2 regions of the Enterobacter chuandaensis genome follow, and region 2 is predicted to be linked to the other one. Evidence: predicted binding sites of a transcription regulator. Region 2 holds the regulator's gene; the other holds the start of a gene.
The links. Region 2 encodes Fur, which represses iron uptake genes when iron is present. Its sites were predicted from a motif close to ATAATAATGAGAACNACTATCAA; they were not measured.
Positions count from the first base shown of each region.

Region 1: exbB (tol-pal system-associated acyl-CoA thioesterase) is a predicted target of Fur. The motif match lies at 4,593-4,615, and genes of this name have one in related genera.

Region 1 is NZ_CP097173.1:3,919,473-3,930,520, forward strand. Features, by position in the region: gene MX657_RS18830 (TIGR00645 family protein) at 1-106, opposite strand, end outside; gene MX657_RS18835 (ESA_00282 family adhesion-associated protein) at 188-691, opposite strand; gene MX657_RS18840 (hypothetical protein) at 795-1,199, shown strand; gene MX657_RS18845 (cytoplasmic protein) at 1,201-1,647, shown strand; gene MX657_RS18850 (methyl-accepting chemotaxis protein) at 1,644-3,095, opposite strand; gene exbD (TonB system transport protein ExbD) at 3,370-3,795, opposite strand; gene exbB (tol-pal system-associated acyl-CoA thioesterase) at 3,800-4,531, opposite strand; gene metC (cystathionine beta-lyase) at 4,783-5,970, shown strand; gene yghB (DedA family general envelope maintenance protein YghB) at 6,113-6,772, shown strand; gene MX657_RS18875 (AraC family transcriptional regulator) at 6,818-7,717, opposite strand; gene yqhD (alcohol dehydrogenase) at 7,913-9,076, shown strand; gene dkgA (2,5-didehydrogluconate reductase DkgA) at 9,182-10,009, shown strand; gene MX657_RS18890 (YgiQ family radical SAM protein) at 10,095-11,048, opposite strand, start outside.
Region 2 is NZ_CP097173.1:1,365,511-1,376,558, forward strand. Features, by position in the region: gene nagE (N-acetylglucosamine-specific PTS transporter subunit IIBC) at 1-1,259, shown strand, start outside; gene glnS (glutamine--tRNA ligase) at 1,439-3,106, shown strand; gene chiP (chitoporin ChiP) at 3,554-4,951, shown strand; gene chiQ (ChiQ/YbfN family lipoprotein) at 4,999-5,325, shown strand; gene fur (ferric iron uptake transcriptional regulator) at 5,427-5,873, opposite strand; gene fldA (flavodoxin FldA) at 6,164-6,694, opposite strand; gene ybfE (LexA regulated protein) at 6,850-7,137, opposite strand; gene ybfF (esterase) at 7,266-8,039, opposite strand; gene seqA (replication initiation negative regulator SeqA) at 8,223-8,771, shown strand; gene pgm (phosphoglucomutase (alpha-D-glucose-1,6-bisphosphate-dependent)) at 8,796-10,436, shown strand; gene potE (putrescine-ornithine antiporter) at 10,581-11,048, opposite strand, start outside.

The sequences.
Region 1 (11,048 bases), 2.1 Mb from region 2:
GGAAGAACTTAATCGTCAGCGCGATCAGCGCCAGCGAAAGGCCAAAATAGACGGGGGCCAGTATCCAGCGAGAGGCGTACATGGCGTTTTCGAAGAAGCGTTCCATAAAGTCCTGTTTGCAAAAGAAACCAGCGCCCAGTATATCTCAACGGCGCTGACTGTTTGCAAGAACTAACCAGTGTATTGCTCAGACGTTGTCCGGGTTAACCTCCGGACGCGCGTACTGCGGCCAGACCAGCGCCACCAGTTCCGGGTAGGCTTCCAGGCTGAACTCGCGAAAACATTGACGTAGATTTAATACGTCCAGGTCGGCACAGGAGACTTTCTCACCGTTAAGACAGCGCTTTTTGATATTGTCGTAATATTTATAAACCGCTGAATTCAGGTCGCTACACCGACGCTGCGCCTCAAACAGACCGGGCGTGTCGTTAATTTCCGACATATTCATGCGCTTAATTGTCGCATGTAAGAAGTCGATATATTCGTGATTCACCCGCCAGTACCAAACGGGTGTTACCGAGTTCATCAAAACGGAGAAATGGTCCTCTCCTTCCTCTTTTGTCATCAACTCAGGCTGCGGGGCTTCACCGGTGTCCTTCGAGGCTTTGGTTTTATTGAAATCCTGCATCAATAAAAGCACACCAGCGGTCAGTAATAGTAATACGATGACCGTAAAAAAGATGCTGTTCATGGGTTGGCTCCATTTTTTTTGATTTTAAAATTGCCTCATGATATTGTCAACGAATCTCACGCCTTTACCAACCCCACCCTGTTGAAATTAAAGGAAATTAAAAATGCTGCCCGACTATCTCGTCCCGGCCAAGTACCACATTGCGCCTGTGGAACAGCAACCGACGGAAGCAGAAAAAAAGGCGAGTTTCACTCAGGGGAAAAGAAAACTCTCTGATTTCGAACCTGATATATTAATTGGCGTCTCCAGCACCGGCAAATCCCGTAATATGCTGCTGGAAGAGCACGATCGCCATATAAAAGATCGCTTATTTCGCGCTATCAAAATTGAAGCGTTCGTCCATCTGCTGAATGACCTGCAGGCTGAAGGCGAAATAGATGCCCAGAAACTCAGTCAAATAATGGCCGAAAAAACGAAAGAAATAAATGAAGCGGGCAATGAAATTTGGCTTAATCTAATTACGCGCGAGAAAAACAACCCTATTTTTTATACCCTGGGGGAAGATTAACGTGAAAGAAGTTAAAGATAACGACGTTTATTTGACTTTAGATGATAAAAAAAGTGATGAATTTATCTTAAAGCAAAATCTCGAAGCCTTAAGAAACACTAAAAATGACGAGATGACGCGTATTACCCAGGATCTGGTATCGATCCCGGCCACGCTGGTGCGTCTGAAATGGCAGAATCGCCGCGAGATTTATCCCCTGCAGGTCAAAGAAGAGATTTACGGTGCCGTGATGAACACCATCATTGAGCAACGACCCGAGCTGAAAGAGAAGCTACTGGGACGCCTTGAGGCCAACTACCAATATCTGCTTGCCAGAGAAACCGCCACCCTGCGGCTGACGCGCAAACTGTCAGAGGGAAAGTACCGGACTTCAAACGTCACCTGCGTTGCGCTCGATGAAGATGCGCTGGCAGTTGACGCCAGCGCCTCCTCAACACCGCAAAGCTAATTAAATCTGAATACGGCAATCGCCTCTTTTAACTGACCCGTCTGCTGACGCTGCTGCTCCGCAACCTGCAACGTTTGCGCTACGTGACGCACGTTCTCCTGCACGCTGGCATCAATGCTGGCAATACTGTCGTTCATCTGCGCAATGCTCGCCCGCTGTTGTTCGCTCATCTGCGAAAGCTCTTCCAGCAGGGAGCGAAGCCCTTCGATGCTCTCAATGATCGACCTCATCGTTAACCCGGCGTGCTCCACCTGCTCGACGCCATGCTGCGTGGTCGCCTGCGATGCGGTCAGAAGCTGGCGGATATCTTTTGCCGCCCCCTCACTGCGCTGGGCCAGCATGCGCACTTCAGAGGCCACCACCGCAAACCCTTTGCCGTGCTCACCCGCTCTGGCAGCTTCGACCGAGGCGTTGAGCGACAGAATATTCGTCTGGAACGCGATGCCGTCAATCAACTCCAGAATGGCGTAGATGCGCTGCGACTCCTCGCGGATCTGCTCCATCGCCGCGATCGCCTGACGTACGTTGTTGCCGCCCTGCTCCGCCACGTGACTGGTGCTGAGGGCTACCTCTCTTACAAGGCTGGCCTTTTCGCTGGTCAGGGTGGCAACCGCTCTGAGCTGTTCCATAGCGCTGGCTGCCGTTGCCAGCGAACTTGCCTGATGTTCGGTGCGTTCCGACAGCGCGTTATTGCGCTGACCCAGCGCACGCGACGCCTCCAGCAATTGCCCAATGTTAGCGCTGACCTGTTCAAGCGTGGACCGCATGGTGCCAAGCGTCAGGCTAAACGTGCGCGCAAAAGGGGACTCGGCGGGCATCGCATCGACGGCGAGCGTCAGATATCCCGGTTCGCGGTTGATCACGCCCGCAAGGCTTGCCACCTCGCTCGCCGAGCGGGCATCCTGCTCCATTCTCACCGCCAGCAGAACCAGGATAGCGGTCTGAGCCACCACAAACAGCCCGTGGAACACCACCATATGAAAGCCCGTGTGGGTGAAAACCACGACACCATAGAGATCGTTTTCCTGCAGATAGTTAAATATCAAATGGTGTAATGCGATGACCGCAGCCCCCATCACCAGGGGCCGCCAGTCCCGCCAGGCCAGCAATGCGGAGAGCAGGACGAAAACAGAGAAATGGTATTCGGTCTCCCCCTCCCCCAGATGGATCAGCAGCGCGGAAAAGGCCATCAGCACAAACGCAGAACTCAGATGCAGCAGCAGAGCGCCCGGGAAGCATAGCGTCATCACCGTGGAAAAGAGCGCCAGCAGAGTCCCGGCCGTCGCCCCCTGAACCAGATTGTCATTCATATAGCCCACCCCGAGCGATACGGCCCATAGCGCCCAGACCAGAACCAGAATTAAACGGTCGGCACGCCGACGGATTGCCGTTAAGGAGATAAGATCGCGTGCTGGCGCGTGAGGACGCAGCCCTGTCGTGATAGCCATAGGGAGTCTCTTGCTGTGCAGGTGAATTAAACCCTTCAAAGAAGGTATGTTTTTATTATCTGTTATAAGCGTAGTGGGTATATTCCACGACGTCATTTCAGCAAAAGATATATTTTTATGGTGCAGGAGAATATTGATATTTACTTAACTATCAACAGATTATTAATCGTGGCTTTATTGATTAAGAAATATGAAGGGTGAGGATATACAGCAGAAAATAATAAAAATTTAGCGTAGCAACAAACAAAAAAGCCGGCTTTCGCCAGCTTCTTTTCTATTTTTTGGCCGCTTTCTCTTCGCCGACCAGACCAATCTTCAGATAACCCGCCTGATGCAGCGTGTCCATTACCTTCATCATGGTTTCATAGTCTACGGTTTTGTCCGCCCGGAAGAAGACGGTGGTGTCTTTCTTGCCGCCAGTAAGCTGGTCCAGCGCCGGAATAACGGAAGCATCCGTAACCGGGTCGTTGCCCAGGAACATCGATTTATCCGCTTTTACCGACAGATAGATAGGCTTTTCCGGGCGCGGCTGCGGCTGGCTGGAGGAGGCAGGCAGGTTTACCTTCACGTCCACCGTCGCCAGAGGTGCTGCCACCATAAAGATAATCAGCAGAACCAGCATGACGTCGATAAACGGCGTCACGTTGATTTCATGCATTTCGCCGTTATCGTCCAGATTTTCGTTTAGACGCATCGCCATAACTTTAACCTACGCGCAGTTTGGACGCCGCGTGCACCGGCTTAGCGCCGCTGGCGTTCAGGTCAAGATCGCGGCTTTGCAGCAGCAGAACCTGCGCGGCGACGTCGCCGAGGGTCGCTTTGTAGCTGCCAATCATACGCGCGAAGATGTTATAGATAACCACCGCCGGAATCGCCGCGACCAGGCCGATCGCCGTTGCCAGCAGCGCTTCTGCGATGCCCGGCGCAACCACCGCCAGGTTGGTGGTCTGCGTCTGTGCGATGCCGATGAAGCTGTTCATAATGCCCCAGACGGTACCGAAAAGACCGATAAACGGCGAGATCGCACCGATCGTCGCCAGATAACCATTACCGCGCCCCATATGTCGGCCAACGGCAGCGACGCGACGCTCCAGGCGGAAGCCGGTACGCTCTTTAATGCCTTCGTTATCTTCACTGCCTGCGGAGAGTTCCAGCTCGTTCTGCGCTTCGTTCACTAACAGGGTGGTCAGGCTTTTTGCGTGGAAGGATGAGGTCATATCAGAAGCCTGATCCAGAGTGCGGGCTTCAGCCAGCTGCTGCTGTTCCCGCTTAAGGCGACGCTTCTGCGAAAGCAGCTCGGCGCTTTTGCTGAAGAAAATAGCCCAGGTGACAACGGACGCCAGAATCAGGCCGATCATCACAATCTTAACCACGATGTCAGCATGATGGTACATGCCCCAAACGGAAAGATCCGTCTGCATCAAATTATTACCCACTCTGTATCTCCAGGACGCAAATCACAAATTCTGAGCGTAATAATATCAAAACGTCGTCGAATTGATAGTAGTTCTCATTAGTATTTACATAGTGCCGCAATTTTCGCTCACTTTCCTTGCGCTTACGCAGTAAAAATTTCTTATGCTCATTTTTGCTAATATTTTCTGCTTATTCGATAAGCCTGCGGGTGCAGATTTTTACAATCGTGGTAGTCTGGACGTCCAGACGTATAAAAACAGGGTTAGCGAACATGACAAAAAAGCATCTTGATACCACGCTGGTGCAGGCGGGACGCAGCAAGAAATACACGCAGGGATCGGTCAACAGCGTGATTCAACGCGCCTCCTCGCTGGTGTTTGACACCGTTGAGGATAAAAAAATCGCCACGCGTAACCGCGCAAAAGGCGGGCTGTTTTATGGCCGTCGCGGCACGCTAACCCATTTTTCACTCCAGGAAGCGATGTGCGAGCTGGAGGGCGGTGCGGGCTGCGCGCTGTTCCCGTGCGGTGCGGCGGCGGTGGCTAACACTATTCTGGCGTTTGTGGAACAGGGTGACCATATCCTGATGACCAACACCGCCTACGAGCCAAGCCAGGATTTCTGCACCAAAATCCTCAGCAAGCTCGGCGTGACCACCGGCTGGTTCGACCCGCTGATTGGGGCAGGCATTGCCGAACTTATTCAGCCAAACACGCGCATTGTGTTCCTGGAATCTCCCGGCTCCATCACCATGGAAGTGCACGACGTGCCCGCTATCGTGAAGGCCGTGCGCAGCAAAGCGCCAGAAGCCATCATCATGATCGATAACACCTGGGCGGCAGGCGTGCTGTTTAAGGCGCTGGAATTCGACATTGATATCTCGATTCAGGCGGCAACCAAATACCTGATCGGCCATTCGGACGGCATGATTGGCACCGCGGTTTCCAACGCGCGCTGCTGGGACCAGCTGCGTGAAAACGCCTATCTGATGGGGCAGATGGTCGACGCAGACACGGCCTACATGACCAGCCGCGGTCTCCGCACGCTGGGAGTTCGCCTGCGTCAGCATCATGAAAGTAGCCTGAAAATCGCTGAGTGGCTGGCGCAGCATCCGCAGGTTGAACGCGTGAATCACCCCGCGTTACCGGGCAGCAAAGGCCACGAATTCTGGCAACGTGACTTTACGGGCAGCAGCGGGCTGTTCTCGTTCGTGCTGAATAAACGGCTGAGTAATGACGAGCTGGCAAGCTATCTGGATAACTTTACCCTCTTCAGCATGGCCTACTCCTGGGGCGGCTTTGAATCCCTGATCCTGCCTAACCAGCCGGAGCAGATTGCGGCCCTGCGCCCCGGCGGTGAGGTCGATTTCAGCGGCACGCTGATTAGATTGCATATCGGTTTAGAAAGTGTGGACGATTTAATTGCGGATTTGTCAGCAGGGTTTGAACGTATCGTGTAGAGTGCAGGCTGAAAATGTACTCCTGGACGTTTTTGTGAACACTGCAAGCAGAAAAGTCTGCATGAGTTGCGTCCGCGATCAACCCCAGCGGGCCAATTCAGGAGTACAATAGCGTTATATCTGCTGTTCCACAGGAAAGTCCATGGCTGTTATTCAAGATATTATTGCGGCGCTCTGGCAACACGATTTTGCCGCGCTGGCGGATCCGCACGTCGTGGGGATTGTTTACTTCGTGATGTTCGCGACGCTGTTTCTGGAAAATGGATTACTGCCAGCCTCGTTCCTCCCCGGTGATAGCCTGCTTCTGCTCGCAGGCGCGTTAATCGGCAAGGGGGTGATGGACTTCACGCCGACGATGGTGATCCTCACGTCAGCCGCCAGCCTGGGCTGCTGGCTGAGCTATTTACAGGGCCGCTGGCTGGGCAACACGCGCGTCGTGAAAGGCTGGCTGGCGCAGCTGCCGCATAAGTATCATCAACGCGCGACCTGCATGTTCGACAGGCATGGCCTGCTGGCGCTGCTGGCCGGGCGTTTCCTGGCGTTCGTTCGCACCCTTCTGCCTACCATGGCAGGCATTTCCGGCCTCTCCAACCGCCGCTTCCAGTTCTTCAACTGGCTAAGCGCCCTGCTGTGGGTTGGCGTGGTAACCACCCTCGGTTACGCGCTGAACATGATCCCCTTTGTGAAGCACCATGAAGATCAGGTGATGACCTTCCTGATGGTGCTGCCGATATTCCTGCTGGTCGCAGGGCTGGTGGGGACGATTGCGGTGATGATTAAGAAAAAATACTGCAGCGCCTGACCCCCTCCCCCTGACCCTCTCCCCACATGGGAGAGGGGAAAAAGCCTAAGCTCCCTGCATCGTTCGGATGCGCGACGCATCTTCTCCCGGCGTAACGCCGAAATAGCGCTTAAACTCCCGACTGAACTGCGAGGCACTTTCGTACCCCACCCGCATTGCCGCCGCGCTGGCCTTCATGCCGTCGTGGATCATCAGCATCCGCGCCTTATGCAGCCGGTAGGTTTTGAGGTACTGCAACGGCGAGGTGCTGGTCACCGATTTAAAGTTATGGTGAAACGCCGAGACGCTCATGTTCGCTTCCGCCGCCAGCTGGTCGACGCTGAGGTTTTCCGTGTACTGACTTTCGATACGCTTAAGCACGCGGCTTATCAGGCTGAAGTGGGTCTGTCGGCTCACCAGCGCGAGTAACGCCCCGCCTCCCGGCCCCAGCAGCACGTGGTAAAGAATTTCGCGGATAATCTGCTTGCCGAGAATACGCGCGTCCAGCGGCCTCTCCATCACATCCAGCAGGCGCTCTATCGCGCAGAGGATCTCTTCCGACAGCGTTGCCGAGTTAATCCCGCTTGAGGCCATCGACGGCTGGAAAAGCTCGTCTTCGCCAATCTCCATTAGCAGCTCCTGCAACTGAAGAATATCGACGTTGACGCGAATACCGGCCAGCGGAACCGTCTCTGTCGCGAAGGTTTCACATTCGAAGGGTAAAGGTACTGTCAGGAGCAGGTATTCATTGGTGTCGTAGCGAAACACGCGCTCGTTGATATAGCCAATTTTATGGCCCGAAAAGAGAAAAACGATGCCCGGCTGGTACATAACCGGCGTACGCGTCCCGGGCTGCGTGCCGTAGAGCAGGCGAATGTCTGGCAGCAGATTGCTGACGCCATTTTCTTTATCTATCAGTCTCTTAATCTGCGTCGTGAGCTGAAGGCATATTGCTTCGCGGTTCATTTAGCGTTACTCCGGGTACGGTTTCCGACCCTCACAGTCTGCGCATTTTTTCGAAGTTTCTCCAGCGCTCTGTAGAAATGGGCAAGACATCGGCAGGAATGTGCATTGAGAGGATAGCGCCGGGCGGCCACAATGAGCAGCATCAGGTAGCCACCCGCGCCACCACGGTTTTTCACCCACTAAAGGGAACGAGCAATGAACAACTTTAATCTTCACACCCCAACCCGCATTCTGTTTGGTAAAGACGCCATCGCCGACCTGCGCGCGCAGATCCCTGCGGACGCCCGCGTGCTGATCACCTACGGCGGCGGCAGCGTGAAAAAAACCGGCGTGCTGGATCAGGTTTACAGCGCCCTGGACGGTCTGGACGTGCGTGAGTTCGGCGGCATCGAGCCAAACCCCTCTTATGAAACGCTGATGAACGCGGTGAAAATCGCCCGAGAAGAGAACATTACCTTCCTGCTGGCCGTCGGCGGCGGCTCCGTACTGGACGGCACCAAGTTCATCGCGGCGGCAGCGCACTACGCTGACGGCGTTGACCCGTGGCACATTCTGGAAACCCGCGGCAGCGACATTAAAAGCGCAATCCCGATGGGCTCCGTGCTGACCCTGCCGGCCACCGGCTCTGAATCCAACAAGGGCGCGGTGATCTCCCGTAAAACCACCGGCGATAAGCAGGCCTTCATGAACGAACACGTTCAGCCTGTGTTCGCGATCCTGGACCCGGTTTACACCTACACCCTGCCCGCACGTCAGGTGGCGAACGGCGTGGTCGATGCCTTTGTTCATACCGTTGAGCAGTACGTAACGTATCCGGTCGATGCCAAAATTCAGGATCGCTTCGCGGAAGGCATTCTGCTGACGCTGATTGAGGAAGGTCCGAAAGCGCTGAAAGAGCCGGAAAACTACGACGTTCGCGCGAACGTCATGTGGGCCGCGACGCAGGCGCTGAACGGTCTGATCGGCGCTGGCGTGCCGCAGGACTGGGCGACCCATATGCTCGGCCACGAGCTGACGGCGATGCACGGCCTCGATCACGCTCAGACGCTGGCCGTTGTTCTGCCTGCGCTGTGGAACGAAAAACGTGATGCAAAGCGCGCCAAATTGCTGCAGTACGCCGAGCGCGTGTGGAACATCACCGAGGGTTCTGACGACGCGCGTATTGATGCCGCCATCGAAGCGACCCGTAACTTCTTTGAGAGCCTGGGCGTACCAACGCGTCTGTCCGGCTACGGCCTGGACGGCAGTTCCATCCCTGCCCTGCTGGCGAAACTCGAAGCGCACGGCATGACCCAGCTGGGCGAGCACGGGGACATTACGCTGGACGTGAGCCGTCGTATCTACGAAGCGGCACGCTAAGCGTTTTTGCCCTCCCGACTTTCGTTTTTTGACATTTCGTCCAGACTTAATGCACACCCCATCGCCGGAGTCCCCCTCCGGCGATGCGCACCTGAAGGAGGAAAAATGGCAAACCAAACCGTAATCAAGCTGCAGGACGGCAACGTGATGCCCCAACTGGGGCTAGGTGTATGGAAAGCCGGTAACGACGAGGTCGTCTCCGCCATTCATAAAGCCCTGGAAGTCGGCTATCGGTCGATTGATACCGCCGCCGCGTACAAAAACGAGGACGGCGTGGGGACCGCACTGGCCAGCGCCGGCGTCCCCCGCGATGAACTGTTCATCACCACTAAACTGTGGAACGACGATCAAAAGCGCCCCCGCGAAGCGTTGCAGGAGAGCCTGGAGAAACTCCAGCTCGATTTCGTCGATCTGTACCTGATGCACTGGCCGGTTCCGGCTGTCGATCACTATGTTGACGCCTGGAAAGGGATGATTGACCTGCAGAAAGAGGGGCTGGTGAAAAGCATCGGCGTCTGTAACTTCCAGGTGCATCACCTGCAGCGTCTGATTGACGAAACGGGCGTCGCACCGGTGATTAACCAGATCGAGCTGCACCCGCTGATGCAGCAGCGCCAGCTTCACGCCTGGAACGCCACCCACAAGATCCAGACCGAGTCCTGGAGCCCGCTGGCGCAGGGCGGTGAAGGCGTGTTCGATCAGAAAATCATCCGCGACCTGGCGGATAAATACGGCAAAACCCCGGCGCAGATCGTCATTCGCTGGCATCTGGACAATGGCCTGGTGGTGATCCCGAAATCGGTCACGCCGTCGCGCATCGCCGAGAACTTCGACGTCTGGGATTTCCGTCTGGACAAAGACGAGCTGGGTGAAATTGCGAAGCTGGATAAGGGCAAGCGTTTAGGGCCGGATCCGGACCAGTTTGGCGGTTAGTAAAAAGCCGGGTGGCGGCTTCGCCTTACCCGGCCTACCAGTCAGAGCGTAGGCCCGGTAAGCGACGCGCCACCGGGCAATCGGTTTAACCGATCTTACGTTTTACACTCTTCTTCGGCGCTGTCCCACCATTCGAACGCTGATGCACAATCGGCGTGTGCTTGGTCAGCGCCGGGCGCGTATTGCGGTTCTGGCGACGCGCTTCGCGCATCTCATCCAGCGTCGGGGCCGGAACCAGGCAGTCGCGGCGCGAGCCGATCAGGTGTTTTTTACCCATCTCTTCCAGCGCCTGGCGGATCAGCGGCCAGTTTTTCGGATCATGATAACGCAGCAGCGCCTTATGCAGACGACGCTGTTTATCCCCTTTCGGCACCACCACCTCTTCACTCTTATAGCCAATCTTACTCAGCGGGTTCTTGCCGGTGTAATACATGGTCGTCGAGTTGGCGAGCGGTGACGGATAGAAGTTCTGCACCTGATCCAGACGGAAGCGACGCTGCTTCAGCCACAGCGCCAGGTTCACCATGTCCTCGTCACGCGTGCCCGGGTGCGCAGAGATAAAGTACGGGATCAGATACTGCTCTTTACCCGCCTGCTTCGAATAGGTGTCGAACAGCTCTTTAAAGCGGTCATAGCTGCCCATGCCCGGCTTCATCATCTTCGACAGCGGGCCTTCTTCGGTGTGCTCCGGCGCAATCTTCAGGTAGCCGCCGACGTGGTGCGTCGCCAGCTCTTTGATGTAGCGCGGATCTTCCACGGCGATGTCGTAACGCACCCCGGAGGCAATCAGGATCTTCTTGATCCCCTTCAGGTCGCGCGCGCGGCGGTAGAGGTTGATCGTCGGCTCGTGGTTAGTGTCCATGTGCTCGCAAATGCTCGGGTAGACGCAGGAGAGACGGCGGCAGGTCTGCTCCGCGCGCGGCGACTTGCAGCGCAGCATATACATGTTCGCGGTTGGGCCACCAAGATCGGAGATCACGCCGGTAAAGCCCGGCACCGAGTCGCGAATGGCTTCGATCTCGTTGATGATCGAATCTTC
Region 2 (11,048 bases):
CGGGCTTCTTCCCAATCATGATGTTCGGCCTGCCGGGTGCAGCGCTGGCTATCTACCACTGCGCGCGCCCTGAAAACAAAGCGAAAGTGCTGGGTATCATGATGGCAGGTGCGTTCGCTGCCTTCTTCACCGGTATCACCGAGCCGCTGGAATTCTCCTTCATGTTCGTTGCGCCGGTTCTGTATGTGATCCACGCTGTGCTGACCGGTATCTCCGTGTTCATCGCTGCAAGCATGCAGTGGATTGCCGGTTTCGGCTTCAGCGCCGGTCTGGTGGATATGGTGCTGTCGTCCCGTAACCCGCTGGCGACCCACTGGTGGATGCTGATCCCACAAGGTCTGGTGTTCTTCGTTATCTACTACGTGGTGTTCCGCTTCACTATCACCAAATTCAACCTGATGACCCCGGGTCGCGAGCTGGCTGTGGCCGGTAGCGAAGCGGATGGTCAGGATGTGAACGTGAGCGGTGCTCAGGAGCAGGACGTTTCTGGCCTGGCGCGTCAGTACATCGCCGCTGTGGGCGGTTCTGACAACCTGACCGGTATTGATGCCTGTATCACTCGTCTGCGTCTGAACGTGAAAGACTCTTCTCTGGTGAACGAAGCGCTGGCAAAACGTCTGGGTGCTTCTGGCGTTATCCGCCTGAACAAAACCAGCGTGCAGATCATCGTCGGCTTCGTGGCTGAGAAAATTGCTAACGCCATGAAAACCACCGGTCCGGTAGCTGCTGCAGAAGCTTCTGCCGCACCTGCCGCTGCGCCAGCGGCTGCAAAACCGAAGGCGGTGCCAAACGCGGTGACCATCGCTGCGCTGGTTTCTCCTGTCACCGGTGACGTGGTTGCGCTTGAGCAGGTTCCTGACGAAGCGTTCGCCAGCAAAGCGGTCGGTGACGGCGTGGCGGTGAAGCCAACGGACAAAACCGTTGTGTCTCCGGCGGCTGGTACCATCGTGAAAATCTTCAACACTAACCACGCGTTCTGCCTCGAAACCGAAAAAGGCGCGGAGATCGTTGTCCATATGGGTATCGATACCGTTGCGCTGAACGGTCAGGGCTTTACTCGCCTGGTGGAAGAGGGTGCCGAAGTGGTGGCCGGTCAGCCGATTCTGGAAATGGATCTGGACTTCCTGAACGCCAACGCGCGTTCGATGATTAGCCCGGTTGTGTGCAGCAACATCGACGACTTTAGCGGTCTGGTACTCCAGGCAAAAGGTCAGGTGGTTGCGGGTCAGACACCACTGTATGAGATTAAAGGCAAGTAATCGCTCCTGAGTAGAGTCATGCCTTAAGCGGCGGGGGATATCCTCCGCCGCTTTTTTTTGCAGCAAACGCCCCCATTATTTTCATCTGATACGTATTTTCCGTAACTAAGGGTTGTCACTACGTCCGGCTTATAAGATCATACGCCGTTATACGTTGTTTACGCTTTGAGGAATCCACGATGAGTGAGGCAGAAGCCCGCCCGAGTAACTTTATTCGTCAGATCATCGATGAAGATCTGGCCAGTGGTAAGCACACCACAGTCCATACGCGTTTCCCGCCGGAGCCGAACGGTTACCTGCACATTGGTCACGCGAAATCGATCTGCCTGAACTTTGGTATTGCGCAAGACTACCAGGGCCAGTGCAACCTGCGTTTCGATGACACCAACCCAGTAAAAGAAGACATCGAATACGTTGAGTCCATTAAAAACGACGTGCAATGGCTGGGCTTCAACTGGTCTGGCGATATCTGCTACTCATCTGACTATTTTGATCAGCTGTATGCCTATGCGGTGGAACTGATCAACAAAGGCCTGGCGTATGTCGACGAGCTGTCTGCCGATGAGATCCGCGAATACCGCGGTACGCTGACCGCGCCGGGCAAAAACAGCCCGTTCCGCGATCGCAGCGTGGAAGAGAATCTGGCGCTGTTTGAAAAAATGCGTGCTGGTGGCTTCGAAGAAGGCAAAGCGTGCCTGCGTGCCAAAATCGACATGGCATCGCCGTTCATCGTGATGCGCGATCCGGTGCTGTACCGCATTAAGTTCGCAGAACACCACCAGACCGGCAACAAGTGGTGCATCTACCCGATGTACGACTTCACCCACTGCATCAGCGATGCGCTGGAAGGCATTACGCACTCCCTGTGTACGCTGGAGTTCCAGGACAACCGTCGTCTGTACGACTGGGTGCTGGATAACATCACCATTCCTGTGCATCCGCGCCAGTACGAGTTCTCTCGTCTGAATCTGGAATACACCGTGATGTCCAAGCGTAAGCTGAACCTGCTGGTGACCGACAAGCACGTTGAAGGCTGGGACGACCCGCGTATGCCAACCATCTCTGGTCTGCGCCGTCGTGGTTACACTGCCGCCTCTATTCGTGAGTTCTGCAAACGCATCGGCGTGACCAAGCAGGATAACACCATCGAAATGGCGTCTCTGGAATCCTGCATTCGTGAAGACCTCAACGAAAACGCCCCGCGTGCAATGGCGGTTATCGATCCGGTTAAGCTGGTTATCGAAAACTACCCGCAGGGTGGAAGTGAACTGGTCTCCATGCCTAACCATCCGAACAAACCGGAAATGGGAAGCCGTGACGTGCCGTTCAGCGGTGAAATCTGGATCGACCGTGCTGACTTCCGCGAAGAGGCCAACAAGCAGTACAAGCGTCTGGTGCTGGGTAAAGAAGTGCGTCTGCGTAACGCCTACGTCATCAAAGCCGAGCGCGTAGAGAAAGATGCAGAAGGGAATATCACCACCATCTTCTGCTCTTATGATGCTGAAACGCTGAGCAAAGATCCGGCGGATGGCCGCAAGGTGAAAGGCGTTATCCACTGGGTGAGCGCTTCCCACGCGCTGCCGGTTGAAATTCGTCTGTACGATCGTCTGTTCAGCGTGCCTAACCCGGGCGCAGCGGAAGACTTCCTGGCAACCATCAACCCGGAATCGCTGGTAATCAAACAGGGTTATGCGGAGCCATCGCTTAAAGCGGCTGAAGCGGGCAAAGCGTTCCAGTTCGAGCGTGAAGGTTACTTCTGCCTGGACAGCCGTTACAGCACCGCTGAAAAACCGGTATTTAACCGCACCGTAGGCCTGCGTGATACCTGGACGAAGATCGGCGAATAATATTGCTGCTCTGGTCAATGAGAAACAAACGCCGCTTATTGCGGCGTTTTTTTATTGAATGATCATATCGTTATAGCGGAGCTAAAATAGGTCTGGCTGAAATTTCAGGTCAATGCGGTGCTACTTATTTTTCAAAAAAAAGTTTGTATATTTTCACCAGTCCGGAATAAGTTGAAATTAGCGAAATTTAACGGTTTTATCCTCCAGAAATTAACGCCTTGCCCCGCCAAACCTCGCCTCGCGCTAAATGTTACAAACCACTACCAATTATGTGCACTTCGTCATAATCCTGACTTTTGCCCACTGAAAAGCATTGATAATTCGCGTCGCGAAAAATAACCTAAAGACGGTAGTTAATTCGAGGGTATTTATAACTACCCCTGACCATTTGGTCTTTTCTGTTTTTCGCCGTTTAAGGCGTTTTAATTCGTCAAAGAGGAATAATCTATGCGTACGTTCAGTGGCAAACGTAGTGCGCTGGCGCTGGCTATCGCCGGTGTGACAGCAATGTCGGGCCTGGTGGTTGTGCCAGAGGCGAAAGCAGCAGGTTTCATCGAAGATTCTACCCTTACGGGCGGTATTTATTACTGGCAGCGTGAGCGTGACCGTAAAGACGTCACTGAAGATAAATACAAAACTAACCTCTCTCATTCTACCTGGAACGCCAACCTGGACTTCCAGTCAGGCTATGCCGCCGATATGTTCGGTCTGGATATTGCCGCATTTACCGCGATTGAAATGGCTGAAAACGGCGATAGCGGTCACCCGAACGAAATTGCGTTCTCCTCCAGCAATAAAGCCTACGATGAAGACTGGTCCGGGGATAAAAGTGGTATCAGCCTTTATAAGGCCGCAGCGAAATTTAAATACGGCCCGGTCTGGGCGCGTGGGGGCTATATTCAGCCAACTGGCCAGACGCTGTTAGCGCCGCACTGGAGCTTTATGCCGGGCACTTACCAGGGTGCAGAAGCAGGGGCTAACTTTGACTATGGTGATGCGGGTGCGTTGAGCTTCTCCTATATGTGGACCAACGAGTACAAAGCGCCGTGGCACATTGAGATGGATAAGTTCTACCAGAACGATAAGAAAACCAAAGTCGAATACCTCCACTCGCTGGGCGCGAAGTACGACTTTAAAAACGATTTGGTTCTGGAAGCCGCATTTGGCCAGGCCGAAGGCTATATCGATCAGTATTTTGCTAAAGCCAGCTACAAATTTGATATCGCCGGTAGCCCGCTGAGCACCAGCTATCAGTTCTACGGTACGCGCGATAAAGTCAGCGATGGCAGTGTAAATGACATTTATAACGGCACCGCGTGGCTGCAGGCGTTGACCTTCGGCTACAAGGTTGGCCAGGTTGATTTACGCCTGGAAGGCACATGGGTGAAGGCGGAAGGGCAGCAGGGCTACTTCCTGCAGCGTATGACCCCAACCTATGCCTCATCTAACGGCCGTCTTGATATCTGGTGGGATAACCGCTCTGACTTCAACGCCGACGGCGAAAAAGCGGTCTTCTTCGGCGCCATGTATGACCTGAAAAACTGGAACCTGCCGGGCTGGGCAGTGGGCGCTTCTTACGCTTACGCCTGGGACGCAAAACCTGCCGATATGGCTACGCCGGATGCGTACTACGATCCAAACTATCGCCTGAAAGAGTCCTCCTACAGCCTGGATGCTATCTACACCCTGCAGGATGGCCGCGCGAAAGGCACGATGTTCAAACTGCACTTCACGCAGTATGACAACCACTCCGATATCCCAAGCTACGCGGGCGGTTACGGCAACATCTTCCAGGATGAACGTGACGTGAAATTCATGGTTATCGCCCCATTCACTATCTTCTGATGAACGCACCGGCGGGGTGACTCCTGCCGGTATGGAGAGTGCACATGATGAAAAAAATCGTAATCGTCGCGCTGTTGGCATCAGGGCTGGTGGCGTGCACGCAGACTCAGGCGCCAAAAGAGGACTCCCGTCTGAAGGAGGCGTATAGCGCCTGTATTAATAGTGCGGAAGGATCGCCGGAGAAAATTGAAGCCTGTCAGAACGTGCTAAATGTGCTGAAGAAAGAGAAAGCGCATGAGCAGTTTGCAACGCAGGAGAATATTCGCGTGATGGATTACCAGGCCTGTATCCAGGCGCGTAAAACCGGTAACGATCAGGAAGTCGCAAAGCGTTGCGATAAGATCTGGAACGAGATACGCAATAACAATAAATAAGTTACTTTACGCCCGGTGGCGCTGCGCTACCGGGCTTTTTATTGCCCAAAAAAGGCAAAAAAAAGCCAACCTTTCGGCTGGCTCAGAGTATGAACGCTGACTTATTTTGCGTCGTGCGCGTGTTCATTCTCGCGGCAATCACCTTCAGCGCAGTGACCGTAAAGGTACAGGCTGTGGTTGGTCAGGCGGATGCCATGACGGGCTGCGATTTCACGCTGACGCGCTTCGATAGAATCATCGCTGAATTCAATGACCTTGCCGCAATCGAGGCAGATCAGGTGATCGTGGTGCTGCTGCTGGGTCAGTTCGAAAACAGATTTACCGCCTTCGAAATTATGACGGGTAACAATGCCCGCGTCATCAAACTGGTTCAGCACGCGATAAACGGTGGCCAGCCCAATCTCTTCACCCATGTCGATAAGACGTTTATAGAGGTCTTCCGCACTGACATGGTGATTGTCTGGACCCTGAAGCACTTCAAGGATTTTTAACCGAGGAAGCGTTACTTTCAGGCCAGCCTTCTTTAATGCGGTATTGTTGTCAGTCATGCGGAATCTGTCCTGTTGCTAAACGATTCACTTCTGGAGGAAGTGACAGAAAATGCACCTTGGATAATGCGTCTCATTATAGAACTGCCATGGCTAAATGAAAACTGCAAGTCTCAGGCAAAGTATGCTTATAAAAATGGGGTATCACCAACAAACTTGCTCAATGGAAACCACATTTTACCAGGGAGACATTGTACAGGTCTGGGCGAAAAAGTTAAAAGTTTGTAGCAATTAATTTAATCGGTTTTACCTGGAAAACGGGCGCAACCGGAGTCGCGCCGCGAAAAAAATCAGGCGTTCAGAATGTCATCCAGGTGCAGTTCTTCACGAACCTGCTTAACCCATTTTTCAACACGCTCTGCGGTCAACTCTGGCTGACGGTCTTCATCGATGGCCAGGCCAACGAAGTGGTCATCATCTGCCAGACCTTTAGAGGCTTCAAAGTGGTAACCCGCCGTTGGCCAGTGACCGACAATTGCTGCACCGCGTGGCTCAATGATGTCGCGGATGGTGCCCAGCGCGTCACAGAAGTACTCGGCGTAGTCTTCCTGATCGCCACAACCGAACAGGGCAACCAGCTTGCCGTTGAAGTCCACCTCTTCCAGCGTCGGGAAGAAATCATCCCAGTCGCACTGGGCTTCACCGTAGTACCAGGTAGGAATACCCAGCAGCAGGATGTCATAGCCCTCGAGATCTTCTTTGCTGCTCTTGGCGATGTCATGCACATCAGCAACGTCTTTACCGAGCTGTTTCTGAATGTTTTTTGCGATATTTTCGGTATTGCCGGTATCACTGCCGAAGAAAATGCCGATGATTGCCATGAGTAAAATAACCTCTTGAAACTTAATGGTATGGTGGCGCAAATTGTCCACGGATAAGGGCAATAATAGCAGAACAGGCAACCCTGCGGAAACAGCTATCGCGCAGGACTGCACTCTGTGCTACATGAAAAGGGCGATAAAGGGGATTTTCAGACTTATGCCTGGCTGCGCAACGTCTCTAGCTGGGCGATCAACATCTCTTCAATGAGCTCGCTGCGGCTGATATTACGCGCCTCCGCCAGTTCATTAAGCGCATCGACCGCGTCGGCGTTGAGCTTCAGTTCGACACGCTTAAGCCCACGATTTTTATCGCGTTTAAGCTGATTGCGTTTATTAATACGCAGCTGTTCATCGCGCGAAAGCGGATTCGTTTTCGGTCGTCCCGGTCGACGCTCATTCGCGAACAGATCTAGTGTCGTACGGTCCGTTTGTTCTTTGGCCATGATTCTGAGACTTCGGGGGAAACACGCCGCCCTGCTAATGCCCGGGCGATAAGCGCGCCATCATACATCACCAAAAACGGCACGCCAACGACTGGAAGCCCGCAGCCTTCCAGTCGCTCTCTTTTTAATCAATTTGCAGTATCAGCGAGATAGCGGCGAATGGCGCGCAGTACGGCGTCAGGTTTTTCTGCATGAACCCAGTGTCCGGCCCCGGCAATCACGTGGGCGCGCGCCTGCGGGAACTGCGCCAGCAGCACGTCGCGGTACGCATCGGTGACGTAAGGCGAGTTACCGCCGCGAATAAAGAGGGTAGGGTGCGGCCAGGCGGGGACGGTTTCCCAACCCACGATATTGTTGTACTGGTCCCACAGCACCGGCACGTTAAAACGCCATTGCCCTTCAACGAACGATTTCAGCAGGAACTGCACCACGCCTTCTTCATCAAGATGCTCGCGCATAACGGCCGCGGCCTGCTGACGTGTAGAAACGCCAGCTTCAGTCACCGCATTGATCGCCGCGAAAATCTCATCGTGACGGCGAACGTCGTAATCCACCGGCGCAACGTCAATCACCACAAGCCCGGCAATCCGCTCAGGTGCCAGCGCGGTGAGCGCCATCACCGCTTTGCCACCCATGGAATGCCCGATGAGGGTTACCTTTTGCAGGTTATGGGCGTCCAGCGTATCCAGCAGATCCTGGGCCATTGCCGCGTAGGTCATCTCGTCTGAGCGGCCGGAAAGCCCGTGGTTGCGCATATCCACCTGGAGAATATCGTGGTCGGTAACCAGATCGCGCGCCAGCACGCCCAGATTATCCAGGCTGCCAAACAGCCCGTGAACCAGCACGATGGGGGAATTATTGCTCGGCGATTGTGCAGTTTGCGCTCGGGTATTCAATTTCATGGCAAAGTTCTTTTTTTACGTATGTCAGGTTAGGGTATCATGTTGACCATTCTGCCGCCCGGCTGCAAGGTTCCAGTTTAATCTGACTTTTGCCGCCAACCTGGTTTGACGCTATCCGCTGTTGGGATTTGACCTTATAATCCCAATGACTTGTATTCAGATAAGATATCGCACTGGATTAAGATGAAAACAATCGAAGTTGATGACGAACTCTATCAGTATATTGCCAGCCAGACTCGGCATATCGGGGAGAGCGCGTCCGACATTTTACGGCGCATGCTTAAAATTTCCGCCGCTTCACAGCCTGCCACCCCAGTTTCCAAAGATGTCGTGTCTCAGCCGAGCGTTGTTGCACAAGTCAAACCCGCCGTGACGCCGGTTAAAGATAGAGTGCGCGCGATGCGCGAGCTGCTGCTCTCCGATGAATACGCGGAGCAGAAAAAGGCGGTTAACCGTTTTATGCTGGTACTGTCTACACTTTACTCCCTGGATAACAAAGCGTTTGCTGAAGCGACCGAGTCGCTGCACGGCCGTACCCGCGTCTATTTCGCCGGTGACGAGCAGACGCTGCTGCAAAATGGCAATCAAACCAAACCTAAACATGTCCCTGGCACTCCGTACTGGGTGATCACCAATACCAATACGGGCCGCAAGTGCAGCATGATTGAACACATCATGCAGTCCATGCAGTTCCCGGCGGAATTGATTGAAAAGGTTTGCGGTACAATTTAACCCTTGCATCAGAAGGACCCGGTAATGGCAAATCACAGCCGTGCAGGCCAACCTGCACAACAAAGCGATTTGATTAACGTCGCTCAGCTGACCGCGCAGTATTACGTGCTGAAACCGGTCGTGGGCAACGCAGAACACGCAGTGAAGTTTGGTACATCTGGCCACCGCGGTAGTGCGGCGCGCCACAGCTTTAACGAACCGCACATTCTGGCCATTGCTCAGGCCATTGCGGAAGAGCGCGCTAAAAACGGCGTTACCGGTCCATGCTACGTGGGTAAAGATACCCATGCGCTGTCTGAACCGGCGTTTATTTCCGTGCTGGAAGTGCTGGCGGCGAACGGTGTGGACGTGATTGTTCAGGAGAACAATGGGTTTACTCCAACGCCTGCGGTTTCAAACGCCATCCTTGTGCACAATAAAAAAGGCGGCGCGCTGGCGGACGGGATCGTTATTACCCCATCCCACAACCCGCCGGAAGACGGCGGCATCAAATACAATCCGCCTAACGGTGGTCCGGCAGATACCAACGTCACCAAAGTGGTGGAAGATCGTGCAAACGCGCTGCTGGCCGACGGCCTGAAAGGCGTTAAACGTATTTCTCTTGATGAAGCGATGGCCTCCGGCCACGTGAAAGAGCAGGATCTGGTTCAGCCGTTCGTGGAAGGACTGGCGGATATCGTCGATATGGCGGCCATTCAGAAAGCTGGCCTGAAGCTGGGCGTGGATCCGCTGGGCGGCTCCGGTATCGAATACTGGAAACGCATCGCTGAGCATTACAAGCTGGACCTGACCATTGTGAACGATCACGTCGATCAGACCTTCCGCTTTATGCACCTGGACAAAGACGGCGCGATCCGTATGGACTGCTCCTCCGAGTGCGCGATGGCGGGCCTGCTGGCGCTGCGTGATAAATTCGATCTGGCGTTTGCTAACGACCCGGATTATGACCGCCACGGCATCGTCACCCCGGCAGGGCTGATGAACCCGAACCACTATCTGGCAGTCGCCATCAACTACCTGTTCCAGCACCGTCCGCAGTGGGGCAAAGAGGTGGCCGTCGGTAAAACACTGGTCTCTTCTGCGATGATCGACCGCGTGGTCGACGCGCTGGGCCGCAAGCTGGTGGAAGTGCCGGTGGGCTTCAAGTGGTTCGTTGACGGTCTGCACGACGGCAGCTTTGGCTTCGGCGGCGAAGAGAGCGCAGGCGCGTCCTTCCTGCGTTTCGACGGCACCCCGTGGTCGACCGATAAAGACGGCATCATCATGTGCCTGCTGGCGGCTGAGATTACCGCGGTTACCGGCAAGAACCCGCAGGAACACTACAATGAGCTGGCGGCACGCTTTGGTGCGCCAAGCTATAACCGTATTCAGGCTGGCGCGACCTCTGCACAGAAAGCGGCTTTGTCCAAACTCTCTCCTGAGATGGTCAGTGCCAGCACCCTGGCAGGCGATCCTATCACCGCGCGTCTGACGGCGGCACCGGGTAACGGCGCGTCTATCGGTGGCCTGAAAGTGATGACCGAAAACGGCTGGTTTGCCGCGCGTCCATCCGGTACGGAAGATGCGTACAAAATCTATTGCGAAAGCTTCCTCGGCGCTGAGCACCGCCAGCAGATTGAGAAAGAAGCGGTAGAGATTGTCAGCGAAGTGCTGAAAAACGCATAAGTGCGGTTTGTGTGCGGGCTGATGCCCTCACACCGACCCTCTCCCACAGGGAGAGGGAGAAAACATTAAAAACGGCAACCTCAGGGTTGCCGTTTTGCATTGACCTCGTAGGCCCGGTAAGCGCTAGCGCCACCGGGCTTTTTTTTAACTATGTTTGTTCTTCAATTCAAATCTCGGTGACACCAGACCGTACAGCGTCCAGCCCATAAAGGTCACCATCGCGCCATACAGCATCGCTTCCTGGCCGGATGAGTAGAGCGCATAGAAGCTGTAAATCGCCCCAACCAGCGCCACGATATTCGCCACACGCGCTTTGCGAGGATCCACCTTCGCCACTTTCTGAATGATCACCAGCGCCGCCATCGACAGAATATACGGAATGATGTTCGTCACTACCGCCAGGTTGACCAGCACGTTGAACTGGCTGTTCAGCGACGGGCTAATGGTCATCAGCGACAATCCACTCTGGAAGATGACAATCGCCAGCATACCCTGCACCGGCGCATCCGCTTTGGTTACGCGGGAGAAAATTTTCGGGAAGTAGCCTTCGTCAGCCGAAGATTTAAACACCTGCGCAATGGTGAACTGCCAGCCGAGCAGCGAGCCGCAGCA